Regions from separate parts of the Allobosea sp. 124 genome, predicted to be linked through region 3. Evidence: predicted binding sites of a transcription regulator. Region 3 holds the regulator's gene; each other region holds the start of a gene.
The links. The regulator LexA, encoded in region 3, represses DNA repair genes until DNA is damaged. The targets are predictions, from matches to a motif close to TGTTCNNNNTGTGTTCNG.

Region 1 (6,613 bases), 860 kb from region 3:
ACGAGGCGGCCTCGGGCGTCGAGGCGCTCGACATCTTCCTCCAGCATGATGGCAAGATCGACCTCGTCGTCTCCGATGTGGTGATGCCGGAGATGGATGGGCCGACCCTGCTCGGCGAACTGCGCCAGCGCAACCCGGCGACCAAGGTCGTCTTCGTCTCGGGTTATGCCGAGGAGGCCTTCCGCAAGAACCTGCCCGAGGGCGAGGATTTCCAGTTCCTGCCAAAGCCTTTCACGATGAAGCAGCTCGTCGAGACCGTGAAGGCGGCGATGGGCTGAAAACCCAGATTAGCGAGGCTTTGCCGGAGCGCTGACCCAGCGTTTGTCCGCGGGATCACGCCGCGGCGCGCTGCCCCTACACACTGGATCTTGTCCGAGATCTCGACTCGAAGGCCGCTGGCGGCGATGTCAGGACGCGCTATAGTCTTCGACCAGGCGTCATACGGATCACTCATTTGGTCGCGCGGTCATCCACCGGCTCTGTGCTTGGACTCCTGCTTGTCCTCCTCGCATATTTTTGCGCGGCGGAAGCGACGTTTGCCAACGAGCCGACGGAACGCCGCGTCGCGCTCGTCATCGGCAATTCGGCCTATCGGGCCGTGCCCAGACTGCTCAATCCGCGCAACGACGCGCAGGATGTGTCCGCAGCTCTCAGGGCGGTCGGGTTCGAGGTGATCGAGGGGCACGACCTCGACAGGCGCGGCATGGGCGAGGCGCTGGGCCGCTTCGCCCGGGCGGCCGACGGAGCGGATGCGGCGCTGTTCTTCTATGCCGGCCACGGATTGCAGTTTCGCGGCGAGAATTTCCTGCTTCCGGTCGATGCCTCCCCTGCCGACGAACTCGCGATCCCCTACGAGACGACCCGCGTCGCCGACGTCGTCGAGGCACTCCAGAATGCCGCGGGTGTCCGTGTCCTGATCCTCGACGCCTGCCGGAACAACCCCATGGCGAACCGGATCTCCAGTTCCAACCGCACGCGCAGCAGTTCGGTCGGCCGCGGCCTCGCGCCCATCCCGCAGAACAAGGGCATGGTGGTCGCCTATGCCACCCAGGCCAACGACGTCGCGGCGGATGGCATGGGGCGCAACAGCCCGTTCAGCGCGGCCTTCATCGAGCAACTCGGCGAACCCGGCCTCGAGATCGGCCAGCTTTTCCGCAAGGTCGCGGTCAACGTCAACCAGCGCACCACCGGCAAGCAGACGCCGGAGCTGTCTTTGTCCCTCCTCGGCGATTTCTACTTCAACCGCAGCGAAACGGATATTCAGGCCTGGGCCAAGCTACGCGAGAGTGACGACGCCGCCGCCTTGCGCGGTTTCGTGAGCCGCTTCCCCGGCAGCTACCTGGCCGATGCTGCCAAAGCGCGCGTCGATGCCATTGACCGCGCACAGCGGGAAAGCGCTCTGAACCAGCAGATCGCCCGGTATGAGGAGGAGCGGCGCAAGGCCATGGCTGCGGCGGAGGCTGCGGCAAAGACGGAGGAAGCCCGGCTTGCAGGCGAGAAGGCCGAGCGCGACAGGCTTGTCACGGCACAGGCCGACATCCGGCGCAAGGCGGAGGACGATGCGGTTCGACAACAGGCCGAGCAGAAGCGGCGGCTCGACGAGCGCTTCGCCGAGTTGGAGGCCGAGAAGCGCCGATTCCAGAGCGAGCTTGCGGCGCGCGCTGAGCAGGAGGCGCGTCGCGCCCGCGACGACAAGGAGCGCGAGCGCCAGAGCGTAGAACGCGACCGCCTGGCCGCAGGTCAGGCCGACCGCATCCGGACCGCCGAGGACGACGCCAGCCGCCAGAAGCTGGAGGAGGAGCGCCGGATCGCCGAGCGACTGGCCAAGCTCGAAGAGGAGAATCGTCGCGCCTCCGCGGAACTGGCCGCCCGCTTCAAGGCGGAGCAGGACATCCGCGACACCTCCGAGCGCGAGCGCACCAGGCTGATCGCCGATATCGAGGCGGAACGCCGCCGCGCCGCTGAGGAGCTCCAGCGCGTGCAAAGGGAGGCCGGCGCTGCCCTTGCGCGCGAGAAGCAGCCGCCATCGCAGGACGCCGCGCCGCAGATCGCCTCGCTGGCGAGGGATGCCGAAACGCCCGCTCCCGCAGCGGGGCCAGGCATCGCCGGCCTGACGAGCACGATCCATCTCGAACTCAGGCGCGTCGGCTGCTACAACGGCAAGCCCGACGCGGAATGGTCGAGCCGGCAGACGAAGCAGGCGGTGCAACAGTTCGCGCGCCTGACCCGGACCAGCATTCCGGATGCCCCCAACGACGCGTTCCTCGATGCGCTCAAGCGCCAGCCCGGGCGGATTTGCCCGCTCTCATGCCCACGGGGCCAGATCGAGCGCGACGGCGCCTGCGTCGTTCAAAAAGCGCAGGTGAAGCGAGCGGAGCAGCCGCAGAAGGTTCGCGCGCAGACCCCGAAGGCGACGCCTCCCGCGCGAAGCGGCCGCTGCTTCTCGTTCAACGGCCAGTCGTTCTGCGAGTGAGCGGCACTCGCGACGCGCTGCACCGACCTTTCGTATCACAACAGTCGAGGGACGATGTCGAAATCCCTGATCGCGATCATCCTGGCAGCCTGCCCTCTCGTGGCCCTCGCTCATGCGCCCGCTGCGATGGCTCAGGACGTGCAGTTCCGCCTGTCCGTGGCCTGGACCGTTGAGGTGATCGAGCCCGAGCCGCGGTCCCGCCTCGCGGGCGGAACCTTCCTCCTGACACTCGGCAAGGGCGGAAAGGTCACCGAACTCTTCACGGATAACCAGCGCCGAAGGGGGCGGGGTCGTTCGGCCCGGCTCAAGGAGGGCGAACTGGGCGAAGACATCGATGGCCGTTTCGTTTCGCAATGGAAGGTCGTCAACGAGCGCACGCTGGTCCGGCTTGTGGCCAGACCCTCTCACACCTTCGCCATCTGGCTGAAGACCGATGGCGCCCGCTCCTGCACCGTATCGCTGGAGTGGCGCCTGAAGCCGGGCTTTACCTCCTATGAAGGCTGGTCCCGGCGCCGAGAGATCAGGACCAAGTTCCTCCAGCCGACCGTCCAGCACGCCCGTTGCGAGGTTCTGCAGGTCTAGAAGGCCGCTTCCAGGTCCAGACGAGCGCTCCAGATCTAGACGACCGCCTGATCCGACACGCTCGTCCGACGCAAGTGCCCGCCCCCTCCCATCGCCAGAAGCGCGACCAGCGTCAGGACCGCCGCCGCCGTCAGATAATATCCGACATGTCCGAGCCCGAAATGCGTCGCCAGCCAGGTCGCGATATAGGGCGCGAGCGAGGCCCCGACAATGCCGCCGAGATTGAAGGTCAGCGAGGCGCCGGTATAGCGCACCGCCGTCGGGAACATCTCGGCCAACGCCGTGCCGAGCGGGCCGTAGGTGAAGCCCATCAGCCCGAAGCCGAGGACGAAGAAGGCGAGCACGCCCACCGTGCTGCCCGAACCGAACAGCGGCGCCAGCGTGAAGCCGAACAGCGCGATCGCTAGCGTCGTGGCGATCAGCGTCCAGCGTCGGCCGAAACGATCCGCCAGCAGCGCCGAGAGGGGGATCGCGAGGCCGAAAAAGACGACGCCGATCATCTGCAGCGGCAGGAACTCGCCCCGCGCATAGCCCAGCGCCGTCGTGCCCCAGCTCAGCGAGAACACCGTCATGATGTAGAACAGCACGAAGGTCGCAAGCGCCGCGACGGTGCCCAGCAGCAGCGCAAGCTTGTGTCCGGCGAGCACGCTGACGAGCGGCACGCGCACGCGCTCCTGCTTGTCGAGCGCTTTGCGGAAGGCCGGCGTCTCGCTGATCCTGAGGCGCACATAGAGCCCCATGAAGACGAGCAGCGCGCTGGCGATGAACGGGATGCGCCAACCGAAGGCGAAGAACTGCGCGTCGCTCAGAATGTCGCCAAGCAGCAGGAAGCTGCCCGTCGCCAGGATGAAGCCGATCGGCGCGCCGAGTTGCGGGAACATGCCGTACCAGGCCTCCTTGCCGGGAGGCGCGTTCTCGGTGGCGAGCAGGACCGCCCCGCCCCACTCCCCGCCGAGGCCGAGGCCTTGCCCGAGCCGGCACAGCGCCAGCAGCAGCGGCGCGACGACGCCCACGGCGGCATAGGTCGGCAGCAGCCCGATCGCCACCGTCGACAGCCCCATCGTCATTAGCGCCGCGACCAGCGTCGCCTTGCGCCCGACCCGGTCGCCGAAATGGCCGAACAAGGCGGCACCAATCGGACGCGCGAAGAACGCGATCGCGAAGGTCGCGAAGGATTGCAGCATCGCCGAGTTCGGATCGCTGGCCGCGAAGAACAGCTTCGGGAACACAATCACGGCGGCGGTGGCGTAGATGTAGAAGTCGAAGAACTCGATCGTGGTGCCGATCAGGCTGGCGAACAGCACCCGGCGCGGCGAATTGGCCGGCACGGCGGACAGGGATGGGGAGGACACGACGAAAACTTTCGCAAATCAGAACGGGGATGCGCGCAATTAACAGAATGTGGAATGGCGCACCAACGACATGAGGCCCCATCGACATGCACACGAGACATGATGATACGACAACGCGTCGAGAAAGCCGCATTGCGCGCATGTCGGGGCGCGCTCCTGACAACTCCTGTCAGCAGACGCGAAACGAGAACAGAAAAAGAACTTGCAGACAGGAACAAACCATGACCAATCTTGGCCATCGGCGCGATTGAGATGTCATCGCGCCCCTGCCATAAGGAGCGCAACTCGTGAGTCAGGCGAATCTCAAGCTCGTGGAAGGTTCCTCGATGGACAAGGCCAAGGCGCTGGATGCAGCGCTCTCGCAGATCGAGCGCGCCTTTGGCAAGGGCTCGATCATGCGGCTGGGCAAGAACCAGCAGGCGATCGAGATCGAGACGATTTCGACCGGCTCGCTCGGCCTCGACATCGCGCTCGGCGTCGGCGGCCTGCCCCGCGGCCGCGTCATCGAGATTTACGGCCCTGAATCCTCCGGCAAGACGACGCTCGCGCTCCACACCATCGCCGAGGCCCAGAAGAAGGGCGGCGTCTGCGCCTTCGTCGATGCCGAGCATGCGCTCGATCCGGTCTATGCCCGCAAGCTCGGCGTCAATCTCGACGACCTGCTGATCTCGCAGCCCGACACCGGCGAGCAGGCGCTCGAAATCACCGACACCCTCGTCCGCTCCGGCGCGATCGACGTGCTGGTCATCGATTCGGTCGCAGCCCTGACGCCGCGTGCCGAGATCGAGGGCGAGATGGGCGATGTGCAGCCCGGTCTCCAGGCCCGCCTGATGAGCCAGGCCCTGCGCAAGCTGACCGCCTCGATCTCGCGTTCGAACTGCATGGTCATCTTCATCAACCAGATCCGCATGAAGATCGGCGTGATGTATGGTTCACCGGAGACGACGACCGGCGGCAACGCGCTGAAATTCTACGCCTCGGTGCGCCTCGACATCCGCCGCGTTGCGACGCTGAAGGATCGCGAGGAGGCCACCGGCAACCAGGTCCGCGTCAAGGTCGTCAAGAACAAGGTCGCGCCGCCCTTCAAGCAGGTCGAGTTCGACATCATGTTCGGCGAGGGCATCTCCAAGGTCGGCGAACTGGTCGATCTCGGCGTCAAGGCCGGCATGGTCGAGAAATCCGGCGCCTGGTTCTCCTTCGACAGCCAGCGCCTCGGCCAGGGCCGCGAGAACGCCAAAGCCTTCCTCAAGGCCAACCCCGAGATGGCCGCCAGGATCGAGGCGACGATCCGGCAGAACTCCGGCCTGGTCGCCGAGCGTATCCTCGACGAAGCGACACCGAGTGCCGACGATCTCGATGAGGGCGAGGCCTGAGCGGCCCCGCCCCTGCCCCACCGCGATCGGCGGGACGAGACCATGCAAGGGCGGCTTCCGGGCCGCCCTTTTTGATGTTGGAGCAGGCCATTGGTGCGGGCTTTCTGGACAGGCGCTGGCGGCCTGACTAGAAGCGGTCTTTCCTGCCGGTTTAGCCGGCCTCCTGCCCAAGATTCCTCCTGTCCAAGACCAGAGCGCAAACAGCGATGAGCGGCGTCAACGAAATCCGGTCCACCTTCCTCGATTACTTCAAGGGCCAGGGCCATGAGGTGGTGCCGTCGAGCCCGCTCGTGCCGCGCAACGACCCGACGCTGATGTTCGCCAATTCGGGCATGGTGCAGTTCAAGAACGTCTTCACCGGGCAGGAGAAGCGCCCTTACGTGCGCGCCACCACGGCGCAGAAATGCGTCCGCGCAGGCGGCAAGCACAACGACCTCGACAATGTCGGCTACACCGCCCGCCACCACACCTTCTTCGAGATGCTGGGGAACTTCTCCTTCGGCGATTATTTCAAGGAACAGGCGATCACCCACGCCTGGACCCTGGTCACGCGCGAATTCGGCCTGCCCAAGGACAAGCTGACGGTTACGGTCTATTCCGAGGACGACGAGGCGCACGCCCTTTGGAAGAAGATCGCCGGCCTCTCCGACAGCAAGATCATCCGCATCCCGACCTCGGATAACTTCTGGCGCATGGGCGACACCGGCCCCTGCGGCCCCTGCTCCGAGATCTTCTACGATCATGGCGACCATATCCCCGGCGGCCCTCCGGGCTCCCCCGACGAGGATGGTGACCGCTTCATCGAGATCTGGAATCTCGTCTTCATGCAGTAT
Region 2 (6,613 bases), 920 kb from region 3:
CAGCAGGTCGAAACGGCCGGCATCGCGATGGCAGATCACGGCCTGTGCCAGCTCCGGAAAATCACGTGGCACGGTGAGGTCCCGGCCCGAGACCCGCTCGATCGTCTCGGCTGCGACGCCCTCGAACAAGCCTGCCGGTTCGTCACCGACCTGCCAGAGGATGTCCGCGGGTGCGATGCTGGCGCGGGCGAGCCGCCGCGCGTGCTGCCGCCAGCCTTCGAAATCCGCCGGATGCGCCAGCCGGGCCAGGACTGTCGAAACAGCGACCGTCACAGCAGCGCCAGTTGCAGGGGCTTCGGCGCCAGATGCTGCCGCAGCCCGTCGCTGTCGAGCGCCGTACCTGGCCGCCAGCCATCGGCCACGATGAAATGGCGCAAGGTGGACATTGATCGCGCCAGCTTGCCGACATCGTCGAGCCGCAGCCACCGGAAGCGCCGCATCTCCAGAATTCGGCCGACGCTTCTGGTGCCGAGCCCCGGCACTCGCAGCAGCGTCTCGCGATCGGCGCAATTCACATCGACGGGAAAGCGGCCGCGATGGCGCAACGCCCAGGCGAGCTTCGGATCGATGGCGAGGTCGAGCATCCCGCCCACCCCGTCATCGAGGATTTCCTCGACGTTGAAGCCATAGAACCGCGTCAGCCAATCGGCCTGATAGAGGCGGTGCTCGCGCATGAGAGGTGCCTCGGCCAGCGGCAATTGCGCCGAGGCATCCGGGATCGGACTGAAGGCCGAATAATAGACCCGCCGCAAACCGAAGGAGCCGTAGAGCTGGGCGCTGCGCTGCAGGATCGCGGCATCACTCGACCCGTCGGCGCCGACAATCATCTGCGTGCTCTGCCCCGCTGGGGAGAAGGCGGGCGCGCGTTTGGTTTTCGCCCGCTCCGCCTTGCTCTCCTCGATCCTGAGCTTCAGCCCGCCCATGGCGGCGCGGATGTCGCGCGGCCGCTTCTCGGGCGCGAAGCGCTCGAGCGAGATCTCGGTCGGCAGCTCGACATTGATCGAGACGCGATCGGCAAACAGCCCGGCCTGCGCCACGAGATCGGGGTTCGCGCTGGGAATGAGCTTGAGATGGATATAACCGCGGAAGCCGTGGACCGTCCGCAGCATCTCCGCGACCCGCACCATCTCCGCCATGGTGTAGTCGGGCGAGCGGATGATGCCGGAGGAAAGGAACAGCCCCTCGATATAATTGCGCTTGTAGAAATTCAGCGTCAGATCGACGACCTCCTCGACCGAGAAGCGCGCCCGCCTGACATTGCTCGAAGAGCGGTTGATGCAGAAGACGCAGTCATAGCTGCAATAGTTGGTCAGCAGGATCTTGAGCAGCGAGATGCAGCGGCCGTCCGGCGCATAGGAATGGCAGATGCCGGACCCCGTCGTCGACCCGATACCGCCTCCGAGCGAATTGCGCTTCGTTGTGCTGCTCGATGCGCAGGATGCGTCGTATTTCGCCGCATCGCTGAGGATTTCCAGCTTCTGCATCACGGTGAGTTGGGGCACGCCAAACCTCTTTGTTCTTTATTTGTTCTTTTATCTGAGCGCTCAGTTCCGCGCCAGAGACCTTTCGTCGCGGGCGTGCGATCCGGTCCTGAGCGGAACATGCCGCCCGGGGCCGGCGTTGCCTGATCAGCAAGACAGGGAGGGATAGATGTTTCGCATCCTGCTGATCATCGCCGTGATCGCGATCGGCTACGACGCCGTGGCCCATCAGGGCTTCTACACACGCAACGCCTGGGCGAGCGTCGTCGGCCTGACCGACTCGGCCGTCACTGGCGCAAAGCAGCTCGGACAGAACGCGCGCGAGGAAACCGGCACCGTCAGGCAATAGCCGTCCTGCGCATCGCGTTGCGGCAGGATGGCGACGCCCGCGCCAAAACCTACCGCATTGCGGCAATTTCGTCTGGACTTGCCGGGACGTTGCCTCGACACTCGTGCCAGCGAAACAGCCGGGATTTCTGCGCTTGACCGAGACAGCCTCCGACGCCGCCCGCCCTGCCGAATCCGACGCGCGGGTCGAGGCCCTCAAGGCCGAGATTCTCAGGAAGCTGACCTATTCGCTCGGCAAGAATGCTTCGGTCGCGCAACCGCATGACTGGCTCACCGCCGGCATCCTGGCGGCACGCGACCATATCGTCGATGTCTGGCAGCGCTCGACTCGCGACAGCTACCAGACCGGGCGAAAGCGGGTCTATTATCTCTCGCTCGAATTCCTGATCGGCCGCTCGCTGGCCGACGCCCTGAGCAATCTCGGGCTCACCGGCCCGATGGCGCAGGCAATGCGCGAACTCGGCGTCGATCTCGCCGAGATCGAGACGATCGAGCCCGATGCCGCGCTCGGCAATGGCGGCCTGGGTCGTCTCGCCGCCTGCTATCTCGAGGCTATGGCCTCGACCGGCGTGCCGGCGCTCGGCTACGGCATCCGCTACGATCATGGCCTGTTCAAGCAGCGCATCGACGGCGGCAAGCAGGTCGAGGTCCCCGAGGACTGGCTCTCCTTCCGCAATCCCTGGGAGTTCGAGCGCCGCGAGGCCTCCTACAAGATTGGCTTCGGCGGGGCCGTGACCGCGACGCAGAAGCCGGGCGAGGTCTTCTGGGAGCCGGAAGAGACGATCTTCGCAGTCGCCTACGACACCCCCATCATCGGCTGGCGCGGCCGCGACGCGACGACGCTGCGGCTCTGGCGCGCGCGCGCCATGCACCCGCTCTCGCTCGACGCCTTCAACCAGGGTGATCTCGTCGGCGCCGTTGCCGAGCGCAATCGCGCCGAGGCGATCTCCAAGGTGCTCTACCCAAACGATTCGACCCCGACAGGTCAGGAACTGCGGCTGCGGCAGGAGTTCTTCTTCACCTCGGCTTCGCTCCAGGATCTCGTGCGTCGGCACTATCGCCAGTTCGGCAAGCTCGACAATCTTCCTGACAAGGTCGCGCTCCAGCTCAACGACACCCATCCGGCGCTGGCCGTCGCCGAGTTGATGCGGCTTCTGATCGACGAGCATGGCCTGGCCTGGGAAGAGGCCTGGACCCTCACCAACGCCACGATCTCCTATACCAATCACACACTCCTGCCGGAGGCGCTCGAAACCTGGCCGGTGGCGCTGATGGAGCGGCTGCTGCCGCGCCACATGCAGATCATCTTCGGCATCAACGCCCGCTTCCTCGAAGAGGTCAGGCGCTCCAGCGGCGGCGAGAGCGTCGATCTCTCGACCATTTCGCTGATCGACGAACACCATGGCCGGCGCGTCCGCATGGCCCATCTCGCCTTCGTCGGCTCGCATACCGTCAACGGCGTCTCGGCCCTGCATTCCAAGCTGATGGAGCAGACTGTCTTCGCGCCGCTCAACGGCGTCTTTCCGGGCCGGATCACCAACGTCACCAACGGCATCACGCCGCGACGCTGGCTCTTCGGCGCCAATCCGGGCCTGACCAAGCTGCTGCAGGAGGTCTGCGGCGACGACCTCACCGACGAGATCGGCCAGATCCGCCGGCTTGCCGCCCATACCGGCGACGGCGCCCTGCATGATCGCCTCGCCGCAATCCGCCGCGAGAACAAGCTGAAGCTGGCGAAGATCATCCGGCAGGACACCGGCATCACGGTCGATCCCGACGCCCTGTTCGACGTCCAGATCAAGCGCATTCACGAATACAAGCGCCAGCTGCTCAACATCCTCGAGACGATCGCGCTTTATGACGCGATCCGCTCCGAGCCCTATCGCGACTGGGCGCCGCGCGTGAAGATCTTCGCCGGAAAGGCCGCCTCGAACTACGGCACCGCCAAGGCGATCATCAACCTGATCAACGACGTCGCCGTGGTCGTGAACAACGACATCACCACGCGCGACCGGCTCAAGGTCGTGTTCCTGCCGAACTACAATGTCAGCGCAGCCGAAATCATCATCCCGGCCGCCGACGTGTCCGAGCAGATCTCGACCGCCGGCATGGAGGCGTCGGGCACCGGAAACATGAAGTTCGCGCTCAACGGCGCCGTCACCATCGGCACGCTCGACGGCGCCAATATCGAGATCGGCGAGCGCGTCGGCGAAGACAACATCGTCATCTTCGGCATGACGGCCGAGGAGGTCGAGGCGGCCAAGCGGAACCCGCGCCCGACCGCCGATGTCATCGCCGGAACGCCTCATCTCGAAGGCGTGCTCGATGCGGTTGCCGGCGGTGCCTATTCGCCGCGCGAACGCGACCGCTATCTCGGCCTGGTCGATGGCCTGCGCGCCAATGACTGGTTCATGGTGCTGAACGATTTCGAGAGCTACCGCCAGGCCCAGCGCCGGATCGACGCGCTCTGGGCGGACCAGCGGACATGGTGGAAGATGTCGGTGACCAACACCGCCCATTGCGGCTGGTTCAGCGCCGACCGCGCCATCCGTGAATATGCCGAGCGCATCTGGCGGATTCCGACCGGCCCAAGCCCATCTGCGCAAGCGAAGGGCTGAGCCCGTTGACCGACGGGCAGCAGCTCGTCCCGTGCCCGCTCCCGGCCCGCATGGGCGCGGTGTCGGCCGGCGACGGCATCAGCTTCGCGGTGTTCTCGCGCCATGGCACGACGGTTCAGCTCTGCCTCTTCGACGAGGCCGGCGAGCATGAGACCGCGCGCCTGCCCCTGCCCTGCCGGACAGGCGACATCCATCACGGCCTGCTGCCCGGCGCGGCGCCGGGCCTGCGCTATGGACTGCGCGTCGAAGGCCCCTGGCAGCCCGAACACGGCCATCGCTTCGACCCGACGAAGCTCCTGATCGACCCCTATGCGACGCTGGTCGACCGCCCGTTCCGCTGGGATGCGCAGATGGCGCGGCGCGGCGCGGAGACAGCCGGGCTGGTGCCGCGCTGCATGGTGAGCGAGGCCCTTCCGCCGCTCGCGGCCGGCCGGGATAACCAGCAGCCCGCCTTCATCTACGAGCTCGCCGTCAAATCCTTCACGATGCGCCATCCAGCCGTGCCGCAACCGCTGCGCGGCACGCTCGCAGCCCTCTGCGAGCCGGCGATCCTCGACCATCTTGTCAGCCTCGGTGTCAGCCATGTCGAGCTGATGCCGGTCGCTGCCTGGATGGATGAGCGCCACCTGCCGCCGCTCGGCCTCGCTAATGCCTGGGGCTACAACCCGGTCAATTTCTTCGCGCTCGACCCACGCCTTGCGCCGGGCGGCGAGGCCGATCTGCGCCGGCTCTGCGCCGCCTATGCCGGAGCCGGCATCGGCATCATCCTCGACATCGTCCTCAACCACACTGCCGAGAGCGACGAATTCGGCGCGACGATCAGCCTGCGCGGGCTCGACAACGCGGTCTATTACCGCCACGCGACCGACGATCCCGGCCGGTTGGTCAACGACACCGGCTGCGGCCATACGCTGGCACTCGACCGGGCGCCCGTCATCCGCATGGCGATGGATGCGCTGCGACACTGGCGCGGCTGCGGCGTCGCCGGCTTCCGCTTCGATCTCGCGACAGTGATGGGCCGCTCCGATACAGGCTTCTCGCAGGACGCCCCGCTTTTCGCCGCGCTCCTGCCGGACCCGGACCTCTCGCAGGCAATCCTCATCGCCGAACCCTGGGACATCGGGCCTGGCGGCTACCGGCTGGGCGAGTTCCCCGCCCCCTTCGCCGAATGGAACGGCCGCTACCGCGACGATGTCCGCCGCTTCTGGCGCGGCGATGCGGGCGCCGCGGGCGCGCTGGCGACGCGGCTGGCGGGCTCCGCCGACCTCTTCGCAGCGCGTCATCGCGGCCCCCAAGAGAGCATCAACTTCATCGCCGCCCATGACGGCTTCACATTGGCTGATCTCGTCGCCTATGCAGGCAAGCACAATGAGGCCAATGGCGAAGGCAACCGCGACGGCGACAACGACAGCCATAGCTGGAACAACGGCGCGGAGGGGCAGAGCGCAGAACCGGCCATCGTCTCGGCACGCAGCCGCGACATCCGCGCCCTGCTGGGAACGCTGTTTCTATCGCGCGGCACGCCGATGCTGCAGGCAGGCGACGAGTTCGGCCGCACGCAAGCTGGCAACAACAACGCCTATTGCCAGGATAACGAGGCGTTCTGGCTCGATTGGCACAGGGCGGACGAGAGCCTGATCGCCTTCGTCGAGAGCCTCGCCCGCCTGCGCTCAAAGTGGCCGCTTCTGTCGGCCGCCCGCTTCCTGACAGGCACGGGCAATCCGCCCGATGCGCGTTGGCTCAAGACTGACGGCACGCCGATCGCAGATCATGAATGGGCAGTGCTCGACGCCATCTGCCTGATGCTGTCGGGCGAGGACGAGACGCTGTTGATCGCAATCAACCGTGGTGCGGAGGCAATGCCCCTCGTTTTGCCCGCCGGAGCTGCATGGACAATTCTGCTGAGCTCGTCTGAGGGGGGTGACGCTTCCAACCTGCCGGCACGAAGCGTTTTTCTCTGGCAGCGCAACTGATCGCTCCCGTCATGTCGGGCTTGTCCCGACCATCCACGTCTTCCAAGGACGAGGGCGGGGCTCAAGTCGTGGATGCTCGCCACAAGGGCGAGCACGACGACACGCCCCATCCCCTACATCAGCACGATCAGCGACCTCGGCGACAGCGTCAGCTCCGCATCCGCCTTCAGCCCCTTGCGCCCTTCATCGGAGC
Region 3 (6,613 bases):
CGACAGCACCAGTAGCCGCGCCGCTGGCTGCGCCACCAGCCGCGCCGGAGTTGGATTGCGCGAAGGCAGTCGCGGGGACGAGAGCGAGGGCGGCGATGAGTGCGATGTTCTTGATCATGGTCTTCTCCCTTTCGAGGACATGTTGCCCCTCAGTCGCAATCTAAACTGCGGCCGAAAGCGTCCGTTCCATGAATAACCGTTCATAATGAGGGGGTTAGAGCTATTTGAGCTGCTCTCGGCGTACCCTGTTCGAGGACGCGACCCTGTCACGACTGCTCCCGATCGATGGGTTGTTCCCCAAAGGAACCTTTTTCCCGGACAAGGCTTTCCGCCCTGTCCGGTACCTTGGGAGAACAACATGATTTTGCACGTCGCGCTTCTGCTCATGCCTATCAGTCTGGCCTTGGCGGCTGAAACGGACCCGGTGGCAAACCCAGTCTTCACGTGTCAGTTCAAGGCGGGGCGGATCGTAATCGAGCAGGCCAATGCGGCGGGCGAAGTGACGGTCGAAGTTGATGGGAAGGCTCGCCAGTACGCTCTCCAAGAACGTAAACTGGTTCCACGCGATCAAGGTCTACCAACACTGCTCTTCCAGCCTGACCTGAAGCAGTGGCAGTGGCTGAATGAACAAGGCGAGCCGATCGAGAGCACCGTATGCACCGAGAAGCCATCACTTAAGACGGGCTGAAAATCACGAGGCGGCCCATCCCGCGCATCGCTCGCTGGCCACGGCCTCTGTCGCGCTTGGCGGCCGTATCCGGGTCATGCACCTCGTCGCGATGGCGGCGTTCCGTATGCCGGACAGCCGCCCGTGACGAAACAGATCTAGGGCTCACGCGACGGCGTGCTGAAGTCTCTGCCAACCGATCTATCCGGGATAGAGGCCGACGAGCACGATGAGGGCGGCAGGGGCGGACTGCGCTCGGCCAGCATAGGACCAAACCAACGACTGGCCACGTGCTTCGCGCTAGCGTAGCAGGCGGCCACGGGGTGCCCACTTCCGGGCCCGCCGCCGTCCCAATTTCAGTCTATTAGGGCATGGCTCCCAATAGCGCGCACGACATGACGTTGCAGACGCGATGGCATTTTTATTGATTTCACTCAGGCAAGCGCGCTCCCGAACGCCAGATGAACATAAATTCAACTAGCGTTGTTAGTTCTTCATGGTCGAAAAAATTTGCTTGCAAAATGAACACCACATGAATGACTTTTATTGTTTGCCAAACTACGCAGTTTGGAACCTTAGTAATTTAGCCGAGTTATCGCCCCGGCTGCCAACCAGGGATCGTCCCGACGTATGGCGGCGAGGAGACTTCATTATGATCAAGCAGTTTGCTTTGGTTCTCGCTCTGGCTGCAGTCCCCGCCGTCGCGATCGCGCAGAATCCTCCGGGCGCACAGGGTGGTGCAGCGAGCGGCGCACTCACCGGTGCCGTGGGCGGTGCCATCGTCGGCGGCCCGGTTGGTGCGGTAGTGGGCGGTGTCGGCGGCGCCGTGGTCGGCGGGATCATCGGCGACAACACCCCGCGCTTCCAGAGCTATGTCACCGAGCAGCGCCGTCCGTCCTATACCTATGCCGAGCCGGTCGTGGTCGGCTCGACCCTGCCGCGCCAGGGCGTGACCTATTACGAAGTCCCGCGTGAATACGGCGCGACCACCTATCGTTACACAGTAGTCAACAACCGCACCGTGCTCGTCGATCCCGACACTGGACGCATCGTGCAGGTCATCGACTGATTTCGCGTCGCAAGGGGCCGGCTCCGAAAGGACCGGCCCCTCGCTCATCTCAGGCTCGGTTAAATGGGGATTCTGATGCGACGCATCTTGTCGGTACCGGTTGGCTCGGCGGTCCTGGGCATCCTGATGGCAACATCAGCCGGCGCGGAGCACCAAGGCAAAAGCCACGGTTCACCTGGACTGGATCTAACCAGTCGAGCGCGTCCTTCTGCCAAACTGGAGCTCGCGGCTCCGAAACCGCCGGAGACGCTCGCGACACCCATTTCCTCCGGCACCGAAGCCGCGCCGACCAATCAGAGAAAAGTGCGAGTGGTTTACCCTGGGCCAACGGCCTCGAATTAGCCTGCCATGGATTACGGCCTAGTATGAAACCTGGCGAGGCGAGGGGCTAACTTGGGCATCGGCAATCTGATCGGCCGCATGTTCGGCGGCAAGGAAAAGGACGTCAGCGGTACACCTGTCGAGATCGTACAGCGGAAGTTCAAGCGGACGGCGACGGATATCGCCTTGCTGCTGCAGGAGAGGCTGAGCGAGGCGTCCATAGGGCCGGACCGTTGGAGCGCGGCCGCGTCTCGCTGGCCAGCGCCGCCTATGCCTTCTTCATCTACGCTTGGTGGAACGATCGTGAGAACGGCGAGGACCGGAATTTCCTGGCGGTTTCGAACCAGGCACTGTTCCGCACGGTGGACTACATCATCGAGCAGGAAGGCGGCGACCGGGAGCAGATCGTCGACGTCGTCCGGACCGCTTTCTAGGAGAGACAGGCTGCCTTCGCTCGCATGGATGCCGGTGACGTCCGCTCCGGCGAGGCCTTTGCGTTGCGGGTTCAGCAGATCCTGCTGTGGATAGCCCTTACGGACGCCAGCGACATCGAGAAGGCGCGATCAGTACTCCGCGCAGCGGCTGTCCACGCTGATGGCGGAGACTTTCGCCAGCCTCAGACCGCATCTAGCGCGATCGCATACGTGCTGACGGTATCCTGAAGCCGGATTAACCGCCTACCACATCGTCTCGATCTCGGGCCTGCACATGGTGCTCGCCGCCGGCACGATCTTCTGGCTGGTGCGGGCGCTGCTCGCCCTCTCGCAGACGCTCGCCCTGCACTGGCAGGTCAAGAAGATCGCCGCCGTCGCCGCCATGGTCGGCGCCATCGGCTATTGCGTCTTCTCCGGCGCCGAGGTCGCGACCGTGCGCTCGCTGATCATGACGCTGGTCATACTCGGGGCGATCCTGGTCGACCGGCCGGCTCTGAGCATGCGTAATCTGGCGCTGGCGGCGATGATCGTGCTGCTGCGCGAGCCCGACGCGCTGCTCGGGCCGAGCTTCCAGATGTCCTTCGGCGCGGTGGCGGCCCTGATCGCCTTCGCTGAGCGTTGGGAGAACCGCACCCGTCCGCACCCGCCATCATTGCTGCCCTGGCCGCTGGGCCCACTCTGGATCGCCTCGGTCGGCGTCATCGTCACGACCCTGCTGGCGACCGCCGCGACAGCGCCCTTCGGCGCCTATCACTTCCAGACCTTCAATCCATTCGGTCTGCTCGGCAACGCGCTGGCACTGCCCTTCGTGTCGCTTTGCGTGATGCCGGCGGCGGTCTTTGGCGTGCTCGCCTATCCGTTCGGGCTCGATGCTCCGGCCTGGTGGCTGATGGGGTTCGCTTCGGACGTGGTCCTGAAGCTGGCGCACTGGGTCGCGACCATCGACCATTCGACGCTCGTCATCGCGGCCTTCGGCCCGGCCGCGCTCGCCTGCTTCGCCGCGACGCTGCTCTGGCTCACCCTCTGGACCACCAGACTGCGCCTGCTCGCGCTCCTGCCGCTCGTCGTCGGCGTCGCGGTCGCGGCCAAGCCCGAGCGACCCGACGTCCTGATCGAGCGTGACGGCTCGGGCATTGCCGTGCGCGGCAAGGACGGCCTGCTGGTCGTCGCCGGCAAGCCCAGCCGCTTCGTCCTGCAGCAATGGCTCACCGCCGACGGCGATGGCCGCAACCCCGACGACGCCAGCTTGCGACAGGCGGCTGCCTGCGATGATGCCGGCTGCGTCATCGCGACCAGGGACGGCCGCAGCATCGCTTATGCGCGCGACCGGCTCGCCATCATCGAGGACTGTCGCCGCGCCGATCTCGTCGTCACGCCGATCCCCTGGACCGCGCCTTGCGCCACGAAACTCGTCGACCGCACGGCGCTGGCCCGCGATGGCGCGACAGCGCTCATCCGCCGGGGAGGGGCATGGCGCAGCCACACGTCGGAACAGGGCTCCGGCGAGCGGCCCTGGAGCCGCCGGGTCGAGGCTCCAGCATCAGCGCCGGCCAGGCCGGCCGCCGCCCAGCCGGTGGACGATCCGGCCAATCCGGAACGGCTTCAGTAGCGCCGCATCAGGTTGACGAGCCGGCCCTGGATCTTGACCCGGTCCGGGCCGAGCACGCGCGTCTCATAGGCCGGGTTCGCCGCCTCCAGCGCGATCGAGGAGCCACGCTTGCGCAGCCGCTTCAGCGTCGCCTCCTCGTCGTCGATCAGGGCGACGATGATGTCGCCGGTATTGGCGCTGTCCTGCTTGCGGATCACCACCGTGTCGCCGTCGAGGATGCCGGCGTCGACCATCGAGTCGCCGCGGACTTCGAGCGCGAAATGCTCGCCCGCGCCCAGCATGTCGGCCGGCAGCGCGACGCTGTGGCTGCGGCTCTGGATCGCCGAGATCGGCGTGCCGGCCGCGATGCGGCCCATCACCGGAATCGCGATGGTCGTGCGGATGTCGTCGGAGGCCGTCTCGACCGGCCTGACCTTGCCGAGCCCGCTGTCCTTACCGAGACCGCCCTGGACGATCGACGGGCTGAAACGGCCCCGCGCGGTCGGCTGGCCGCCGGCACCGACGCCCTCGGGCAGCTTGATGATCTCGAGCGCGCGCGCCCGGTTCGGCAGCCGGCGGATGAAGCCGCGCTCCTCCAGCGCCATGATCAGGCGATGGATGCCGGATTTGGAGCGCAGGTCGAGCGCATCCTTCATCTCGTCGAAGGAAGGGGGGACGCCGCTTTCGCGCAGGCGTTCCTGGATGAAGCGAAGCAGTTCGAACTGTTTGCGTGTCAGCATGGTCCCCGCCGGCGCGATGATAGATGTAAGTGGGCGCAGATTCGAAACAAATCACGAACACCATACCCGTTCGCGTTGTGTTCCGCAAGCGCGCCTCGCCTTGCGTCAGCGCAGCCTGATGATGCGGCAGGGATCGCCTGTCCTGGCGGGCGCCGCGAAGGCGGGGCGGATCGCCAGCGCCTGTGCGCGTGACAGCAGGCCGAGCATGGAGGAATCCTGCCGCTCGAACGGCGTCGCCTGCCAGCCAGCTTCGGTCAAGGCAAGGTCGGAGCGCAGATAATCCTCGCGTTCGTCATTGGCCGGCATGTCGCGCCCGAGGATGCCGGGCTCGCTGCGGTCTCGCTCGGGCGCCGGCATGCCGAGCAGCGCCTCGATCAGCGGCACGACGAAGAGATGGCCGCAGACGATCGACGAGACCGGGTTGCCCGGCAGCCCTACCGCGACCATGCGGCCGAGCCGGCCGGTCATCATCGGCTTGCCCGGGCGCATCGCGATCTTCCAGAAACCGAGCGCCATGCCGGCTCGCGTCAGCGCCTCCTGCACCAGATCATGCGCGCCGACCGACGCACCGCCGAGCGTGATCAGCACATCCGCGCCGGCGGCCCGGGCTTGCTCGATCCGCGCGGCGAGGTCGGGATGGTTGTCGCGCGCGATGCCGAGATCGAGCGCCGTCGCACCTGCCTGCTCGACCAGCGCGGCGAGCGAGAAGCTGTTCGAGGCGACGATCTGGTCGGGCCCGACCGGATCGCCCGGCGAAACGAGTTCGTCGCCGGTGGCGAGGATCGCGACAAGCGGCTTGCGGCGCACCGAAAGCGTCGGATGGCCCGCCGCGGCGGCAAGGCCGAGTGCGGCGCTGTCGAGCTTGCGGCCGGCCTGCAGCAGCACATCGCCCGTGCCGAAGTCGAGCCCGGCCGCGCGGATGAACTTGCCTCTGGGGGCCCCCTCGCGCACGCGGATCGTGGCGGAGCCGACCCCGTCGGCATTCTCCTGGATCAGGATGGTGTCGGCGCCGTCGGGGATCGGTGCGCCGGTGAAGATGCGCACGGCCTCGCCCGGTGCGAGCGAACCGGCGAAGGAGCGTCCCGCGGCGGATTCGCCGGTCACGCGCAGGTCGCGTCCGGGCAAGAGATCGTCGGCCCGCGCCGCATAGCCGTCCATCGCGGAATTGGCGAAGGGGGGCTGCGTGCGCAGCGCCGCGATATCGCCCGCCAGCACGCGCCAGGCGCATTGCGCCAGCGGCAGGGTCTCGGCCGGCGTCGCCGCCGGAACGCTGTCGAGCAGGGCCCTGAGCGCGACGGGGACCGGGGTCAGCGCCATCAGGCCGTCTCCGCCGCAGAATCGCCGGCGTCGAAGCTGCCGGACTTGCCGCCCGATTTGTGGACGAGCCGGATACCTTCGATCCGCATGGCGCGGTCGGCCGCCTTGACCATGTCGTAGACCGTCAGGCAGGCGACGCTGACCGCGGTCAGGGCCTCCATCTCGACGCCGGTCTGGCCCTTCATCTTGACCTCGGCGCGGACGCGCACGCCGGGCAGGGCCTCGTCCAGGACGAGATCGACGGCAACCTTGCTGATCAGCAGCGGGTGGCACAGCGGGATCAGCTCATGCGTCCGCTTGGCGGCCATGATGCCGGCGAGCCGTGCGGTGCCGAGCACGTCGCCCTTCTTGGCGTCGCCGTCGCGCACGATCGCCAGCGTCTGCGGCTGCATCACGACGCAGCCCTCGGCGATGGCCATGCGCGACGTCTCGGCCTTGTCCCCGACATCGACCATATGGGCCTGGCCGCGGGCGTCG

Region 1: the regulator LexA is predicted to act here: its motif matches at 4,593-4,610, upstream of recA (recombinase RecA).
Region 2: the regulator LexA is predicted to act here: its motif matches at 1,515-1,532, upstream of C8D03_RS19120 (putative DNA modification/repair radical SAM protein).

What each region holds. Positions count from the first base shown of each region.
Region 1 covers NZ_PZZM01000001.1:4,080,153-4,086,765, reverse strand. The annotation lists gene cckA (cell cycle histidine kinase CckA) at 1-278, shown strand, start outside; gene C8D03_RS19390 (caspase family protein) at 455-2,473, shown strand; gene C8D03_RS19385 (hypothetical protein) at 2,528-3,055, shown strand; gene C8D03_RS19380 (MFS transporter) at 3,091-4,407, opposite strand; gene recA (recombinase RecA) at 4,695-5,780, shown strand; gene alaS (alanine--tRNA ligase) at 5,987-6,613, shown strand, end outside.
Region 2 covers NZ_PZZM01000001.1:4,021,636-4,028,248, reverse strand. The annotation lists gene C8D03_RS19125 (UdgX family uracil-DNA binding protein) at 1-273, opposite strand, end outside; gene C8D03_RS19120 (putative DNA modification/repair radical SAM protein) at 270-1,484, opposite strand; gene C8D03_RS19115 (hypothetical protein) at 1,651-1,830, shown strand; gene C8D03_RS19110 (glycogen/starch/alpha-glucan phosphorylase) at 1,964-4,447, shown strand; gene glgX (glycogen debranching protein GlgX) at 4,453-6,420, shown strand; gene glgX (glycogen debranching protein GlgX) at 6,534-6,613, opposite strand, start outside.
Region 3 covers NZ_PZZM01000001.1:4,942,847-4,949,459, reverse strand. The annotation lists gene C8D03_RS23420 (DUF1236 domain-containing protein) at 1-118, opposite strand, end outside; gene C8D03_RS23415 (hypothetical protein) at 359-688, shown strand; gene C8D03_RS23410 (DUF1236 domain-containing protein) at 1,320-1,736, shown strand; gene C8D03_RS23405 (hypothetical protein) at 2,291-2,491, shown strand; gene C8D03_RS23395 (ComEC/Rec2 family competence protein) at 2,742-4,100, shown strand; gene lexA (transcriptional repressor LexA) at 4,094-4,819, opposite strand; gene C8D03_RS23385 (molybdopterin molybdotransferase MoeA) at 4,925-6,136, opposite strand; gene moaC (cyclic pyranopterin monophosphate synthase MoaC) at 6,136-6,613, opposite strand, start outside.